DNA from 4 places in the Paenibacillus enshidis genome. Region 4 is predicted to be linked to each of the others. Evidence: riboswitches for the same ligand, from Rfam matches in the RefSeq annotation. Region 4 holds a riboswitch; each other region holds the start of a gene.
The links. Region 4 has a riboswitch for thiamine pyrophosphate ahead of thiD (bifunctional hydroxymethylpyrimidine kinase/phosphomethylpyrimidine kinase). Riboswitches for the same ligand answer to the same signal wherever they lie in the genome.

Region 1 (4,195 bases), on a different contig from region 4:
GGAAGCAGGATGAAGCTGGACAGATCCAGCATATCCAGGAAGTTCCCCTGCCCCTTCTCCTCCAGGTTCAAACGCCGTACGGCAAAGGTAAGGATCTGGCTTTCCGATGCCTGAACAGCTTTCATTTGCGTTTCAAGATCCGGAAACTTCCCTGTCCCCAGCAGCAGTCTTGATTTAAAGGCTTTATCTCCAATATGCAGCATATTATCCGCCCCCCACAAAATGTACAATTTCAAGATGATCCCCGTTCTTCAAATCGGTTACGCTGTGAATATCCTTGGTCAATATGCGCCGGTTCAACTCGACGACAACCGTTTTGACCTGCAGGTCCAATGCATTGAGCAACTGGTCCACATTGTGAATTTCTGTTTCAAAAGTCATTTCCTGGCCGTTAATAACAAGCCTCATCACTTATCCCCCTTGACTGCTGGTGCAGGCTGTCTTTTCATTCTTGCCGGTGACAAGGCCGTCAAATTAAGTTGCTCCACTGTATTGCCTGCCAGCATCTTCGCTATCGCTTCCCCTGTAGCCGCACTCAGTAATATTCCGTTGCGGTAATGTCCACAAGCAGCGTATAAGCCGGCAGCATCAGGTACGGGGCCTATAATGGGAAAGCCATCTTCCGTTTGCGGCCTTAATCCCGACCACGCTCTCAGAAAAGACGACTCCCCGATGTCCGGCAGCCAGGCTGAGGCGCGCTCCAAAAGCTGGCGCAGCCCGCCTGCGGATACATCCGCTCCCCATTCATGCGGTCTGCTGGTAGCCCCAATCCACAGCTCCCCTTCCGGCTTTGGCACCAGATACACATCCTCGGCGTAAATGGTATACTCCAGTGCACGTACTGGCATGGTAACGGCAGCGATCTCTCCCTTGACAGGATACATCTCCGTATGGATGCCGAAATGGTTAAGCAGCTTGCCCGCTTCAATTCCCCCTGCGATCACAACATTTGGACAAGCAATATATCCCCTGCTCATTTTTACACCACGCACCATACCGTCCACGATCCGGATGTCCTCTGCGATTGTATTTGTCAGCAGTTCCGCCCCGTGCTTTTCCGCGCCTGCCACCAATGCCTGTACAAGTCGCTGCGGGAGCAGCTGCGTTTCCCGCTCGCGGAACAAGCCTCCGAGCACCTGTCCTGTCAGGCCAGGAATCCTTCTGGCTATCTCTGCGGCTTCCCACCATTCTGCGGCTGATCCATCCTTGTTCCCTGCCATGCCCGACAAGCGTTCAACTTCCTCCACTGTCCGGGCAGGGAGAACGAAGCCTGTGCTGGTATAACCTGTTACCAGTCCTGCCAGGCCTTCAAGCTCCCGCACCAGCTCCCCGAACAGATTGCGGCTGCGCAGGGCAAATGCGGCCAACTGAGGGTGGGCAAAGGCCTCACATTCTGCCGCCAGCATTCCGGCCGCCGCTCGTGTGGTCCCTTGTGCAGGGACCGATTTTTCGATCAGAATCGTTTTGAAGCCTCTTTTCGCCAGCTGATAAGCGATGGAACTGCCGATCGCTCCCGCGCCGATCACCGTACAGTCTGCCGAATAGCTCATATCTTTTCCTCCTCACATTCTCCTGTATTCCTTTGCCGCTTCGGCCGGATCATCCGCCTTCCAGATGCCTGACATCACAGCGATTCCTGATGCACCTGCCCGCCTGATGCCCCGCACATGCCGAGGCTGGATGCCGCCAAGCGCGATAACCGGAATGGAGACTGCACAGCATAGCTCCTCCAGACTGCTCAGCCCCCGCGGTGGCAGCCCAGGCTTGGAGGCGGAATCGTAAATATGACCGTACAGCACATAATCAGCCCCCGCCTGCTCCGCAACCTGCGCTTCCTGCAGCGAGTGTACGGATGCCCCGCAGCGCAGCTCCGGGAACGTCCGCTTCACAAGCTGCAGCGGCAGGCTGTTTGAGGTGAGCTGCACCGTCCCTGCACCGAACAGAAGTGCTGCGTCTACACGGTCATTGACCGCGAGCTTGGCTGGCGAGCAGCAGCCGCGCTCCGACACCGTAAACATAAATTCGTACAGCTCCGCTGCGCTCAGATGTTTCTCCCTGATGTGCAGCACGTCAATATCCGGTTCGATCAGCCGCAAGATGTCTGCCGTGCGTTCAGCGCTTTGGCAGCCGTCCGTAATAAGATGAAGCTCCATTGCTTTTGCCTCCATGGACCGTTATTCGGGAACGCCAAGAAGCCGCTTCCCGGTCAGGAAGCGGCTGAATTTACAGGTTCACCGAATTTACATGGAACTGCCTCCCTGCTCATAAGCAAGGCCGCATTTGATTCCCGTTCGGCTAATGTCCACTTCCCTACGCTGGTATGATCCAGATCAGGTGCAAAGGGTCCGGAATGCGTTTATTCCGTCTCAGCCGCCAGCCGCGGCTCCCCCAGTGTGATACAGGCCTGTTCAATCGCCTGTATTACTATATATTTTGTTTTCCCTTTTCATGGTAGCACAATCCGTTTCACTTGCCTAGACGTACATCAGATTTCAGTACGAAAAGTCCAAAGCTGTGCTTCTCCTGCACATCAGGCTTTGGCCGACCACTCTTCGACATTCCATACTCTCGTTACCCAATCCTTATAAAAATCAGGTTCGTGGGATACGAGCAGCACCGTGCCTTTGTATTCCTTCAGCGCACGCTTCAGTTCATCCTTCGCCACCACATCCAGGTGGTTGGTCGGTTCGTCAAACAGCACCCAGTTGCTTTCACGCATCAGCAGCTTGCAGAGGCGAACCTTGGCCTGCTCTCCCCCGCTTAAGGCGGACAGCGGACGGGTAATGTGATCATTTTTCAGTCCGCAGCGGGCAAGATGGGCACGAACCTCATGCTGGTTCAAATGCGGATACTCGTTCCACACATCGTCAAGCGGTGTGATCCGCTCAGGGCGCACCTCCTGCTCGAAATAAGCGGGATAAAGAAAGTCTCCGGTATAGATTTTTCCGCTCAGCGGAGGGATTTTCCCGAGAATCGTTTTGAGCAGCGTCGATTTACCGACACCGTTATAACCGACGATGGCAATCTTCTCGCCCCGTTCAATCGTAATGGACATTTTCGGCAGCAGGGGATGGCTGTAGCCGATCTCAAAGTCAATGCCTTCAAAGACCGTTTTGCCGCTGGCCCGCGCTTCCTTGAACTGGAACGTCGGTTTGGCCGCTTCTTCCGGCTTGTCGATCCGATCAATCTTATCAAGCTGCTTTTCACGGCTCTTGGCCCGTCCGGAAGTGGAGGCACGCGCCTTGTTGCGCTGGATGAAGTCCTCCTGCTTCTTGATATACTCCTGCTGCTTTTCATAAGCATCGATATGCTGCGTCTTCTGAATGTCAGCCATTTCAAGGAACTTCTCATAGTTGGCGGTATAGCGGTTCAGCTTGCCAAACTCCAGATGATAAATGACGTTGACGACCTGATTCATAAACTCAGTATCATGGGAAATCAGCATAAAAGCATAAGGGTAGTCCTTCAAATAACGTGTAAGCCATTCGATATGCTCAACGTCCAGGTAGTTCGTCGGCTCGTCCAGCAGCAGCACATTCGGCTTCTCCAGCAACAGCTTGGCAAGAAGCACCTTCGTGCGCTGCCCCCCGCTTAAAGAAGCTACATCGCGGTCCAGTCCGATGGCAGCAAGTCCAAGCCCGTTGGCCATTTCCTCCACTTTCACATCAATCAGATAAAAATCGCCGATCTCCAGCTGCTCCTGGATTTCCCCCATCTGCTCCAGTAGCACCTCAAGCTCCTCCGGTGTGGCTTCGGCCATACTATCCGTAATCACATTCAGTTCCTGTTCAAGCTCAAGCAGGGGGAGAAATGCATCCTTGAGCACATCCCGCACGGTCTTGCCCGGAGTCAGCTTCGTGTGCTGGTCCAGATAACCGTAACGGACCTTCGGTGTCCACTCGACTTTGCCGTTGTCACGCAGCTGCTGGCCTGTCAAAATATTCATCAGCGTCGATTTGCCGACACCGTTGGCCCCTACCAGACCGACGTGCTCTCCCGGCAGCAGGCGGAACGATACATTTCTGAATAATGTTCTGTCCCCGAAATTGTGGGAAACTTCTTCAACTGTTAATAAACTCATTTCCGTTAACTGGCTCCTTATTTTTCATTAAACTTCAATATGACTTCAGGTTTGCTTTCAAAGCCTTATTGTAGCACAAGAGGCAGCCTTACCGGAACTGCCCGCCATAACGAA
Region 2 (4,195 bases), on a different contig from region 4:
CGGCGGCGATGCCGGCCGGACTTGGCAGCATCCAGGGCTCAATGTGCAGGAAGACCGCCGCGGCTTGCCATACCGCCAAAAAGAAGAGGACCGCCACAACGGGCGGCCATACGCTTCTGAACACAGAATAGAGGCTTTCTTTCCTGTTCATGGACGGTACTTTTCGGTCAGCTTATCCATGCTGATTCCATTCGGATTATGAGCGATTTTGATCTGGGAAATGACGCTTGGAATTCCCGCCTCGGTAAGTGCGATGTGCATTTCCTTGACGATATGCAGCAGCTCATCCAGCTCGCCCTCCATAGTTGTCTCCAGCGGGTTGACCTGATGCTTGACGCCTGAGCGCTGGATCACCTCAATCGCTTTATCGACGTAAGGAATGCTGTCCTCTCCACCGTGCGTTTTGGGAATCACCTGAATACTCAACAGAGTGTTAGCCATGAAAAACCGTCTCCTTTCCGAATTAAATCAGGATTTGCCGTCTTGTGGCAGGAAATCATTGGTGAAGGCTTTCTCGGCCTCCAGCGGTTTGTCAAGCAGCTTGCGCTCATACATCCAATCGGCGTAGTTTTTCCATACTTCCGCTTTCTGGACACCCCATTGTGCGGCATCGTCCTGATAGCGGGGGCTCAGCCATTGCTGGCTGGCCAGTACGAGCTCTTTATCCAGCTCAGGCACAGCCTTTGACAACATTTCCGCCGCCTTTTCCGGCTGGTCAATCGCATATTGATAACCTTTGGCCGTAGCGCTCATGAAGGCTTTTACCAGCTCAGGATCGCTGCTGAGGGTCGCTTCGTTCGTGACGATGACCGGTGTGTAGTAATCCAGACTCTTGGAATAGTCCTTGACGTACAGCATATCCAGCTGCTCACCGCGTTGCTCGGCTTCAATTCCTGTCCATGCATAGAATATCCAGGCGAAATCGATATCCCGCTTGACTGCGGTGAAGTAATCCGCATCGCCCATGTTGATGTTTTGCACCTTGCTGACATCCCCGCCGTCCAGCTCCATGATGGATTTCATGACAGCCTCCTCGACGGGCGAGCCCCAGCCGCCGTATTTCTTGCCTTCAAAATCCTTGGGCGACTTGATGCCCCGGTCCACCGGAGCGGCAAAGCCGGACGTATTATGCTGAATCACAGCCGCAATAGAGACGAGCGGAACTCCTTGTGTGCGGGCCTGGGTGACGCTTTCCTGATAGCTGATGCCGAACGGAACCGCGTTGGAGGCGACCATCTGATCGGCGCCGCCTTCTCCGGGCTGTACAATTTCCACATTCAGACCAGCTTCTTCGTAGTATCCCTGGTCCTTGGCCACATACAATCCGGTGTGGTTGGTGTTGGGGGTCCAGTCGAGCACTACCTTGACGTCTTTCAGCTTCCCGGAGGCCGTACTGCCGCTGCCGGAAGGCCCGGAAGCGTTCGTATCCTGTGGAGCGGACGATTGCCCGCCGCAGGCGGTCAGGATGAGGAGCAGGCAGCATACCGCTCCAAGGCCCCATTTTTGCAAAGAAAACATACTTTCTTCTCCCTTCTTCATCACCCGTGCTCTTTCTGCAATGCTGTCATCTGCCGTGATCCTGCAAAAAAAAGCGCCCCGTTATCCGGGACGCTTGTAATCTACCAAAGGAAGGAATGACGGTGTCAAAAAAGACATGTCACTCTATAGCGATTCCTACGCTGGCATTACCCAGATCAGGTTGTAAGGGTCAGTGTCTGGGGACACAATCTCAGCCGGCCGATTCCAGCACCCCTGGCAAGTTGTATGAAGGAGCATCAAGACGGCAGCTTGCTGCCTTGACACGTCCGCATTGTTTGAAGATTTTGCGGGCTCAGTTATATGAACTAACGTTGATTATATGCCTTCACGGCCGGAGTGTCCAGAGGGACTTATCCGAAAAACCCTCGGTGCCGCACCCGTTCTAAGCCTTTTGCGTTTTGATAACGTGTAAGTCCCGGTCATGTTCGCCCATTTTGTGGACAAGATAACCAACGCTCCCGGTAACGCTCTTCAATTCAGCTTCTTGTTGAATGGAGCGGGCAGAGAGAATTTCAATAGTTCTGTGCTGGTTCTCCAGAAAGTCACCTATTTCCATAACCCGTTCATTCGTATCCAGGACGGCTCGTTTCATCTCCTGCTGATCTGTTTCAATCTTATTAAGGCGCTCATGAACCGGTTGAAGTTCTTCCCGGATTACGGATTGCAGCAATTCCTTTAACTCACTGTTCATGTATCCCGCTCCTTATACCTTTATGGTTTTATTGTAGCATATGACTTAATAAAGTGCTATATTATTTCGTAATTACGATTTTTAAATTTAGAGGAGGTACCACCATTATGAAGGACGATCTGTATAAGATGATTGATGCTTTTGATAAATTGGCAGAGGCTGGCGATGGTGTGATAGCGATCCCGCCGAGAACTGATAATGATCGGAAAGAGCTTAATCGACAAATGCAGGATTATTTGCGGGGGAGCAAATCCGACAAGTTGGCTTCTCAAAATAGGTAAGCGTCAAACAGCCCCCACCAAAACTGTACAGTGGGCAGCTTCAGGAAGGCCAATCCTGTAAAATGTTGAAGAATGTAGAAAGTGGAGGATTGGTCAACTGGCTGTTGTTCCTGAAAGGTGCTGATAAATCCAAATGGGAGGTATTGACGATGACTACATTAGAATTTCTAAGTCAGGATGAGGAAGCCCGTCGATTGTATGAAGATAGACAGAAGTATTTGCACGATCAAGCCTCGATGATTGAGGGGGCGATGAGTTGGTTAAATGGCTTGTCGCGGAGATTCATCACCCTTGCTCTCTAAAATCACCTGTTCTGCATCCAACACAAGCCAACCGAAACATCGCGAAAAATCCTCTGTCCATGCCGTCGCATCTTCATGTTGCATGAAGCCAAACCCCAATTGATCTGCCACATATGGAGTGGGGGGAGGCTCACTGGATTGGGTCGCAAGCGGAATCCAAGATTCATTCTGGAGTATTCTCCAGTACGTTCCATCATCCCATTGGCAACAGTTGGTCGTTAAAATCGGTATTCCTTTTCCATTACAGAGAGTTCCGACGGTAACCCGTCTGGATTGAAAGCTCTTGAATCGATATCCCTCAAATAGCTGCACCCCTTCAGATTTGAAGGAGTCCTTCCAAACCCGTTTCATGGCAGCATATAGTTGTTTGTCCACCTCGCCCGGATAGATGCGTCGAACCTGACCTGTATTAAGCGTAATGTGGGTAAGATAGGGTATCTCCTCATCCTCGTGCAATACGTCTGCTCCTGTTCGTTCAGCATCGTGCTGCTCCACGGCAGTGTACTCCCTGATGAGGTGCGAAATTGCGGCGCGTACGAGCTCGTCCATCGATCCGAAGAGCTTGCCGGTGAATGGACACTCAAACCGCAGATGAATCCGGACAAGGGCGTGTTCTTCATCATGCGGGTACAACATTCCAAACATGGACGTTTTAACGGCTTCGATGATGTCATCTGAAGGTGGGTACTCCCCCCCCCCCCATATTTGCAAATGTTTTCCAAATGAATTCCCCAGCACTCTTCTGCAGATCTACGCGGGTAATCCACAAAATCCTGCTTTGGGGTGACATTACGGGATTGTATAAACCGATCAAGTTCGTCCGGCGGGATTCGCCAGCCTTCCTTGCGGTTTTCGGTTCGCTCGCCCTGGATCACCCCATTGCGCAGCCAGCGGCGCACCATCTGAATACTGCTGGTTATTCCATATTCACTGAGTTTCGTTAACGCTTGTTCGACGGTCAGCATTGGCATTTCCCCCTTTGCCTCATAACATTCACGGTAACATTACGGGATTGAACAAGCAGTTCAAGCTCGTCTGGTAGTAATTCGGCAGCTGAAAAGTTACCATATTTAGCGGAAATTTTCCCTAAATTTCCTAAAAGTAAGTCACTTGCCATTGTAGTGTTCACTTTTAGCAGATTATCTCCAAGAAAGGCACTACTTCATGCTGAAGGCCACCCTTCAGAGCCATATAAACGGCTGAAGGGTGGCGAAGTTGACGGCCTATAAGGCTGAACATGATCCGTTAGACAGCGATGCTGACGAAGTTATGCCAGCAATGTAATTTTTTAAATAATCATAGAGATCCCGTGTTTCCGGGCTTTTTTAGGCCTCCAGAGGGGAAGGCTTCCCCGCTCCATTCGTCGAGCTAGGCGAGTGGAG
Region 3 (4,195 bases), on a different contig from region 4:
ACATTACGGTATTACCTGCTTCTTCCTTCACGATATTCCAGTGCCTTTTCTTCCAAACCTGCAGCAATAGCTTCCTCCTCGCCGATTCCTTTCTCTACGGCAAATGCCCGGATATCCTGTGTGATGCGCATGCTGCAAAACTTCGGGCCACACATCGAGCAAAAGTGCGCGTTCTTCGCCCCCTCGGCCGGCAGCGTCTCATCATGATACTCAAGCGCGCGTTCCGGGTCGAGGGACAGATTGAACTGATCGCGCCAACGGAATTCGAAGCGGGCCTTGGACAGAGCATCATCCCGCTGTTGCGCCCTTGGATGGCCTTTGGCAAGATCCGCAGCATGGGCAGCGATCTTGTAGGCGATCACCCCTTCACGCACATCGTCCCTGTTCGGCAGGCCAAGATGCTCCTTCGGTGTGACATAACAGAGCATGGAGGTTCCGAACCAGCCGATCATGGCAGCGCCAATCGCCGAGGTGATATGGTCATATCCGGGGGCGATATCCGTCGTAAGCGGCCCCAGCGTGTAGAATGGTGCTTCCTTGCAGATTTCCATCTGCAGATCCACGTTCTCCTTGATTTTATGCATAGGCACGTGACCAGGCCCCTCAATCATCACCTGTACATCATGCTTCCAGGCAATCTGCGTCAGCTCACCCAGCGTCGCCAGCTCAGCCATCTGAGCTTCATCGTTGGCATCATAAATACTGCCCGGACGCAGACCATCCCCGAGCGAAAAGGCGATATCATAGGTCTTCATAATTTCACAGATCTCTTCGAAGTGTGTATATAGAAAGTTCTCCTGATGATGAGCAAGGCACCAAGCCGCCATGATGGACCCGCCCCGCGACACGATGCCCGTCATCCGCTTGGCGGTCAGCGGAATATAACGGAGCAGCACGCCGGCATGAATCGTAAAATAATCCACCCCCTGCTCCGCCTGCTCAATCAGCGTATCGCGATATACTTCCCAGGTCAGCGCTTCGGCCTCCCCATTGACTTTTTCCAGCGCCTGATACAGCGGCACCGTTCCGATCGGCACGGGAGAGTTGCGGATGATCCACTCGCGCGTCGTATGGATGTTGCGGCCTGTCGACAGGTCCATCACCGTATCCGCTCCCCATCTAACAGCCCAGGTCATCTTCTCCACCTCCTCCTCTATGGAGGAGGTTACCGCCGAGTTGCCGATATTGGCGTTGATTTTGACATGAAAATGACGGCCGATCAGCATCGGCTCACTCTCCGGGTGGTTGATGTTGGAGGGCAGTATCGCCCTTCCGCTTGCCAGCTCCTGTCTTACGAATTCTGGATCAAGCCCCTCCCGGATTGCCGCAAATTCCATCTCCGGTGTTATGATTCCCCGGCGGGCATAGTGCATCTGGGTAACGTTGCGCCCCGGCAGCGCACGCAGCGGCCGGCTGACAGCGCCCGGGAATTCCGCGGCAGGACGGGTCCCGGACCGAAGCCCGTTATCCTCAGGCTGCACTGCTCTTCCTTCATAGCGGGCGACATCCCCTCTCTCCTCAATCCACGCCTGCCGCAGCTTGAGCAGTCCTTTGCGGATATCTGCCTGAAACGCCGGGTCGGTCATGGGACCGCTTGTATCGTACACACGCAGCGGGGCATTATGCTCAACCCCCTGCGGTGTATGGGTGTCATGCAGCGTTATCTCTCTTTCGGGCACCAGGATATCAGGTCTTGATCCCTGGATGTAGACCTTGGTGCTTGCCGGAAAGGCCCCGATATCCGTATTGGCTCCTCCTGCTGCTGTTTTCCGCTTGCTCTCTGTCATTTGCTTGCTCCTCCCGAGTCGTCTTATTCCTCATCGGGATCATACCGGAGAAAAACCGATGCTGACGGCCAACTGCAAAATGAAAAAGCCGGTTCCCGAAGGAACCGGCTGTATGCAAACAGGCCTCCATGCACTACCAAGGTATGCCCCTGGCTGCTGCACATGCTGCCTATCCATATAATTTCATTGGCCGGTTACTTCCCTACGCTGGTATGATCCAGATCAGGTACAAAGGGTCCGGAACCTGGAACGGTTCCATCTCAGCCCGGAATTACGGGCCCCCCCAGTAACTTCGGCAGCATCATGCCGCCGATTATAACTATGTTATTTCACAGACGGATGCCTCCGCCTTCCAGTTCAGGTTAGCCTAAAAAGAAAAGTTTGGCAACCCCATTAAGCCCTATGCCAGAAGTTTACCAATATATACGATAATCATAATAATGATAAAAACCAGCGGGGCGTAGCGGCTCTAAGGCGGGAAGAACACCCACCTAAGAGCCGCTACGCCCCGCTCGCTCTCCTGGTTCTCAGCCTTCGCTTTCCTGATCGATCCCCCGGCCACAGCGGATCCATCCTCCTGCAGCTGAACCTTCCAGTCCATCTGCTCTGCCTGCCGCATTGTCCAGGCTTGGTTTCAACCAAGCCCAGGCTGCAACCCGGCCAGAAAAAAGTGGTTCCTAAAATTGAGTCCTGCAGCTTTTCTGATAATCAGAAAGGAGACTACCCATTAATTGGATAGCCTCCTTTCCACACCACATATATTTTTCGATTTATACTGTCATAGAAACAGCATATCTTGCATTTGCCAGGTCATTCGTAGTGCCATTGATATCTGCAGGAGCAGGATTAGTCATAGTAGTTGGAGTATGAGCAAGAATTGCTTTGGTGTTACTCGAGGTAACGTTGATCCAATCAGCGTTTTTACCTGGACCTTTAAACATCATTGTGTCGCAAGTAATTTTACTGAAAGATAGTTTCCAAGCAGGTAATTGCGACGGCAAAGTTTCGTATTGATTTTGGAGTGTACCAAAAATAAATCGAGCCGCTTTATCAGTGCTTGAACTCGTTGTATACGTTCCTTGTGATACAAAGACACTTTTGAAGTTAACAAAGAATTCAACAAAGCCGTCATCCCGAAGAACAAGTTTAAGATGAATTCGTTCACCATCTTTAAATTGTGTGTAAGGTTCACCATTTTTCACTTCCGGACCATTTACAAACCAGTGCCATTTATACGTTTTTGTAGTAGGATCATAAAAACGAGAATCCGCCGCGCTGGAGACACCACATTCAAATCCAGCAACACCGCAATACATATTGATGTAGCCAGAGGGCATGCTTTTAGACGAAGGTAATGTTACATACCCTTGAAAACCTCTGTTCGTTAAGGTGTTGGTTTGTGGCACAATCTTCGCAAATTTAGCATATTCGGGCATTGAAATTTCCTCCTATTATATAACGTTACGTTACGTAGTATTGAGGTATGCAAAACACCTGGGATATCAAAACAAATAAGGGGTATCCCTCACCTAATTCATTTTGAAGTGTGTTACATCCACACCCTCATTATATAATAACACGTATCGTTACGCAATATATAATTTTGATTTATTTTACAACTTTTTTTTGTGAAATACGTTTAATGCTATAGAGATGATTTTTTTTACAAAAATGGAGGGATTGTATATGAAACAATTTAGATTTCTTTTTTCTGTATTGTTAGGTTCTCTATTACTGATTTCTTTCTCCCAGTCGTCATTCGCTGCTTCAAAAGTTCAATTAATCATTGATAGCCAAACAATCAAGACCGATTCTCCTCCAGAAACGTTAAATGGCTATACAATGGTGTCGTTATCATCCCTGAAACCATTAGGTTTAAATTTACAATGGGATCCTAAAACGAAAACTGTAATTGCTATATCAACTAAAAGTAAGGAAAAGCTTACACTTTCGGTAGGTAAAAAAACAGCCACCATGGGTAACCAAACGGTAACTTTGCAGTCTCCACCTGTTTTGAGAAATAACCGCGTTTTGGTACCTTTACGATTTATTAGTGAGGCATTTGATTCCCAAGTGTTTTGGAATAAAGATGAAAACTCGGTTGTGATTCGAAGCTCAGATAAAATCGCGGATTATAAAACGCTGTATGAGAGTAAAGATTTGGTTCAAGCTAGAAAAATAGCAGTTGATCTACCCACTTCCGATACCAATACATTAACTGAAACAGGTGAAGCTGTAACTTATGCTTACCACTTCCCTGAAGGAGAAGCCTTAAGATATTATTTTTATCAAGGCTCATTGGTTAGCTACTATGAAATTAAAAATGACGTGAAACATCTGGTTTGGGAAGCTGTACTCTCTGAAGACGGTAGCTATGTTAAAGAAAATGGGAAACGTCCGACAAAGGA
Region 4 (4,195 bases):
TATTACCGAGGTCATCAGCCAGAGCGCGGTAAGCGCGTCGCTGGAGCTGAGCGCCAGTGCGATTATTATAGCGACCGAAAGCGGCTTTACGGCGCGCATGATCTCCAAGTACCGCCCACAGGCGCCGATCATTGCCGTCACCCAGCATCAAGAGGTGCTGCCGAAAATTTGTCTGCTGTCCGGTGTCATTCCGGTTCTGGGCGGCAAAATGACGACCACGGATGAAATGTTCGAAACGGCGACTCGCAACGCCATTGAAACAGGCTATATTTGCCCGGGAGACACGGTTGTTCTGTCCGCCGGCGTACCCATCGGTCAAACTGGCAACACGAATCTGATCAAGGTACAGCAGGTGTAGCATTTGTAGATAAAGCGCTGACAAAATCCATAATACATTCTGTGGAACAATGAGTAAAAGGCACGGATTCTTTTAAAAAAGTCCGCGCCTTTTTGCTGTTTAACTCCCGTACACACTGCGTTTCACAACTTCCGTCAATTCGGATTTTTGCGCCTCATACTGCTCGCGCGTAATGCTGCCTTGGGTAAGCCGCTGATTCAGCTGGTCCGTCAGCTCTGCCACCTGCAAATGGATAATCCGGTTCATATCAGCGCCGGTTTCACCGGCAATATCGGCCATCGTTTTGCCGTCATACAATGCATGATATAATTCTTCGTCTGAGGAAAGACCCAGTATCTGTACAATGTCTTCTTTAACAACCTTTGCTTCCTGCTGTTTGGGTTTGACGGCTGTGCTTGCGGACGCCGTGCTGCTGCCTATGGATTCGCCGATGGAAATGGCAAGGGCCAAGGTGCTGAATATAAGTATTCTTTTCAAATTCATAAGAGGTCTCCTTCTTCAATTGCATGAACTTATGTGCTTGGCGGCATGTGTCCATTGATGATGTTGGAGTGGAAGGTTGCTTACATGTTGTATTGTAACCGATCAATCTTAAATAAAGCTTAAAGCAGGTTAAAAATCTGCCCAAAGGATCACCCAGGTTCAACGATAAAAAATCCCCTTCAAGCGGCACATATAGCCATGTCTTTGATCAACCTCTCCTTAACGCAAAGGGAAAGGGGAACAACGCATTCTTTCTAGGTGGTCTTGCCGTACAGAGCGGCAAAGGCCGCTGCCGCCCGCCCTGGCTCTTCAGCCTGGGAGATTGCTGAAATGACAGATATCCCGTCCGCTCCGGCGGAAAGAACAGGCGATGCCTTTGCAGGCGTAATCCCGCCGATGCCGACGAGCGGAACGGTGATGCCATGGCTGCGCAGCTCCTGTATCAGGTGTGGGCCCCGTACAGGGCGGACATCGCTTTTGGACAGAGTCGGATACATGGGACCAACGCCGAGATAATCCGCTCCGTCGGCGATAGCGTGCCGGGCTTCTTCCACCGAGTGCGCGGACACGCCCACAATGGTGTTATGCCCAAGCCTGCTGCGCAGGGAGGAGGCCGGGCTGTCCTCCTGTCCGACATGAATGCCGTCGGCACCGAGCGCAGCCGCCATCTCCACATCGTCATTGACGATAAAGGGCACACCGCCTTCCCGGCAGACCGCCTGCAGCTCCCGCGCCAGCTCGTAAGCCGCCTTCCCGGTCAGGGCGCCTGTACCTTTTTCCCTGAACTGAAACATGGTGACCCCACCCGCGATCGCCTCGCGCAGAACTATAACGGGATTTTTGCCGCCACAGTTGATGCTGCCCATAATGAAATACACGGCAAGCTGCCGGCGCAGCTTCGCCGGGTCGATCCGTCTATCAAAGGAGCTGCTCATTTCAGCTCACCCCCATTCTGCGAACGTCTTCGCCGGTAGGCAAAATGGTTGGTCGGTCCATGTCCTGATCCGATGTCGAGGCTGTCCTCAATCGCAGCCTGAATGAAATCCTTGGCCACACGCACCGCTTCAGTCGTGGTAAGCCCCTTGGCGAGACCCGCCGTTATCGCTGCGGAATACGTGCAGCCCGTGCCATGTGTCGCCATCGTATGTATCCGTGGACTTTCGAACACCGTGAATTCCGTGCCGTCATACAGAAGATCCCTGGCCAGATCGCCGCCGGCATGCCCGCCCTTCATGATGACCATATCCGGCCCCATGGCGTGGATGCGCCGTGCCGCTTCCCTGATGTCTTCCGCTTTGAAAAGCTTCGTGCCGGTGAGCATTTCCGCCTCGGGCAGGTTCGGGGTAATGATCATTGCAAGCGGAAGCAGGTCGCGGATCAGGGTGACTGCCGCGTCGGCCTTCAGCAGAGGTGCCCCGCCCTTGGCGACCATAACGGGATCGATGACGAGATTGCGCCACCCATAATGGGCGATTCTGTCGGCGGTGGCCTCAATGATGTCTGCGCTGAACAGCATGCCGGTTTTTACTGCATCAGGTGTGAGGTCTTCGCCGATCGAATCCAGCTGGCGGGCCACCGCTTCTGCCGTGAGCGGGAAAACCCCCTGCACTCCAAGTGTATTCTGTGCAGTGGCGGCTGTAAGCACGGACATCCCGTAGACGCCGAGCTCCTGAAAGGTTTTGAGATCTGCCTGAATGCCTGCGCCGCCGCCGCTGTCAGAGCCGGCGATCGTTAATGCTTTTGCTGTTTCTGCTGTTGTCATAACCGCTCATCCCCTCCTTGTACATACAAAAGACCCGCCCTTTTCCGGAGGAAAGGGGACGGGTCCACGATAAGAAGCAGTAAAAGGCCGGTTGATGCCGCTGGACGTATCGTCTCACTTTCCTCCGCTGGTATGATCCAGATCAGGTGCAAAGGGTCCGAAGCAGACAGCTTCGTCTCAGCCGGGAAGGCTCCCCTAGTGATTGAACAAGTCTCTTATTCGATTGAATGACTGCATATAACTATATACATGATGACAGGGGGATTGTAAAGGTTCAAAAATAGGCGGAACATTTTTTTGCAGAGGAGGGTATAGAAACGGAAAAGCAGGAAATAAATAAGGTAGGCAAGTGTCCCCTGAAACTTGATGATAACCAGACATGATGGCGATACAGGAAAAATGCCGCTTACGTTAGCGTTCTCCCTTACCCCCGATACATAGGAGAAAATGTTATTTCGCCGTTAGCTGGTAATTGTATTCTGAATGTGCTATAATGCAATTACTGGAATACGGATCTTCATTCGCATATTGTAGAGGGTTATTGTCTCAGGTTAAGGGTAACCTTGTACAATATGTGAATTTTTATTTTGAACAAAAATAAGAGGTCATATAAATATTTATTTGGAGGTATTTCCACATGCAAACAGGAACAGTTAAGTGGTTTAACGCAGAGAAAGGTTTTGGATTCATCGAGGTTGAAGGTGGTAACGATGTATTCGTACACTTCAGCGCAATCCAAGGCGACGGTTTCAAAACTTTGGACGAAGGCCAACGTGTCGAGTTCAACGTTGTTGAAGGAAACCGCGGACCACAAGCTGAGAACGTTGTAAAACTGTAATTCTGCCATGCTGCCCCGAACTCTGGTTTGGGGCTTTTCTTTTCTGGCGGAGGAACAGATGCTTTTATATTGCTTTACAATTCATAGGAAAAGAGGGGACGCTCATGTACAATTCGCGCAAAAAGCCAATGGAAGAGACTCCTGAGGAGATCACTGTAATTTGGTCTTGCACCAGTGATACGTGTAAAGGCTGGATGAGAGATAATTTCGCATTCTCTGCTCAGCCAACCTGTTCTCTATGCGGTTCCGTGATGGAGAAAAGCGAGAAAAAGCTAGTCGTGCTCGTTAACAGCAGCTTCCCCCCCACCAAGAGCAGTTAGGTTTACAGCCATCATTAGTTTATTCAAGGTACTGGCCCATGGCTGGTGCCTTTTCGCTGCGGTCCCGCAGACAACAAAAAAACCTGTGTGCCTGAGTTTTCTCAAGCGCACAGGTTTTTTACACTTCTATACCTTGCTGTTTATTAGTCAGACGCAGCTGATAAAGTTGAGCCATAATATCCGCTTCCGCCCGCTGGTTCCATTCACGCACCATACGGGGCATCAGGAACAGATCGACAATGACCCACACGGTCAGCGCCCCTCCGAACAGCACCAGAAGAATTCCTGACAGCATCATGAACGGTCCGGTTTCAAACTCCACCGCAACGTAAAAGCCTACGTAAAAGATAAAGGCCAGAATAAACAAGACAAGCTGCACGAGAGCGGTGGCAATTCTTTTCAGATAAAAGCGGTGTACGCCCAAATGCCCTCCG

Region 1: another riboswitch for thiamine pyrophosphate. It lies ahead of ACE41H_RS01525 (thiamine phosphate synthase); the one in region 4 lies ahead of thiD (bifunctional hydroxymethylpyrimidine kinase/phosphomethylpyrimidine kinase).
Region 2: another riboswitch for thiamine pyrophosphate. It lies ahead of ACE41H_RS19090 (ABC transporter substrate-binding protein); the one in region 4 lies ahead of thiD (bifunctional hydroxymethylpyrimidine kinase/phosphomethylpyrimidine kinase).
Region 3: another riboswitch for thiamine pyrophosphate. It lies ahead of thiC (phosphomethylpyrimidine synthase ThiC); the one in region 4 lies ahead of thiD (bifunctional hydroxymethylpyrimidine kinase/phosphomethylpyrimidine kinase).

Annotation. Positions count from the first base shown of each region.
Region 1 is NZ_JBHHMI010000001.1:359,117-363,311, reverse strand. Features, by position in the region: gene ACE41H_RS01540 (thiazole synthase) at 1-203, opposite strand, end outside; gene thiS (sulfur carrier protein ThiS) at 205-408, opposite strand; gene thiO (glycine oxidase ThiO) at 408-1,550, opposite strand; gene ACE41H_RS01525 (thiamine phosphate synthase) at 1,563-2,153, opposite strand; TPP riboswitch at 2,291-2,400, opposite strand; gene ACE41H_RS01520 (ABC-F family ATP-binding cassette domain-containing protein) at 2,531-4,081, opposite strand.
Region 2 is NZ_JBHHMI010000021.1:13,850-18,044, reverse strand. Features, by position in the region: gene ACE41H_RS19100 (ABC transporter permease) at 1-151, opposite strand, end outside; gene ACE41H_RS19095 (thiamine-binding protein) at 148-441, opposite strand; gene ACE41H_RS19090 (ABC transporter substrate-binding protein) at 469-1,518, opposite strand; TPP riboswitch at 1,654-1,764, opposite strand; gene ACE41H_RS19085 (hypothetical protein) at 1,922-2,230, opposite strand; gene ACE41H_RS19080 (hypothetical protein) at 2,338-2,511, shown strand; partial or broken gene ACE41H_RS25310 (Rpn family recombination-promoting nuclease/putative transposase) at 2,595-2,762, shown strand; gene ACE41H_RS19075 (hypothetical protein) at 2,772-3,269, opposite strand; gene ACE41H_RS19070 (hypothetical protein) at 3,264-3,491, shown strand.
Region 3 is NZ_JBHHMI010000035.1:38,868-43,062, forward strand. Features, by position in the region: gene thiC (phosphomethylpyrimidine synthase ThiC) at 12-1,787, opposite strand; TPP riboswitch at 1,970-2,082, opposite strand; gene ACE41H_RS22960 (hypothetical protein) at 2,558-3,223, opposite strand; gene ACE41H_RS22965 (copper amine oxidase N-terminal domain-containing protein) at 3,474-4,195, shown strand, end outside.
Region 4 is NZ_JBHHMI010000034.1:40,479-44,673, forward strand. Features, by position in the region: gene pyk (pyruvate kinase) at 1-358, shown strand, start outside; gene ACE41H_RS22750 (hypothetical protein) at 458-841, opposite strand; gene thiE (thiamine phosphate synthase) at 1,096-1,776, opposite strand; gene thiD (bifunctional hydroxymethylpyrimidine kinase/phosphomethylpyrimidine kinase) at 1,773-2,603, opposite strand; TPP riboswitch at 2,706-2,810, opposite strand; gene ACE41H_RS22765 (cold-shock protein) at 3,241-3,441, shown strand; gene ACE41H_RS22770 (cold-shock protein) at 3,546-3,761, shown strand; gene ACE41H_RS22775 (NINE protein) at 3,880-4,195, opposite strand, start outside.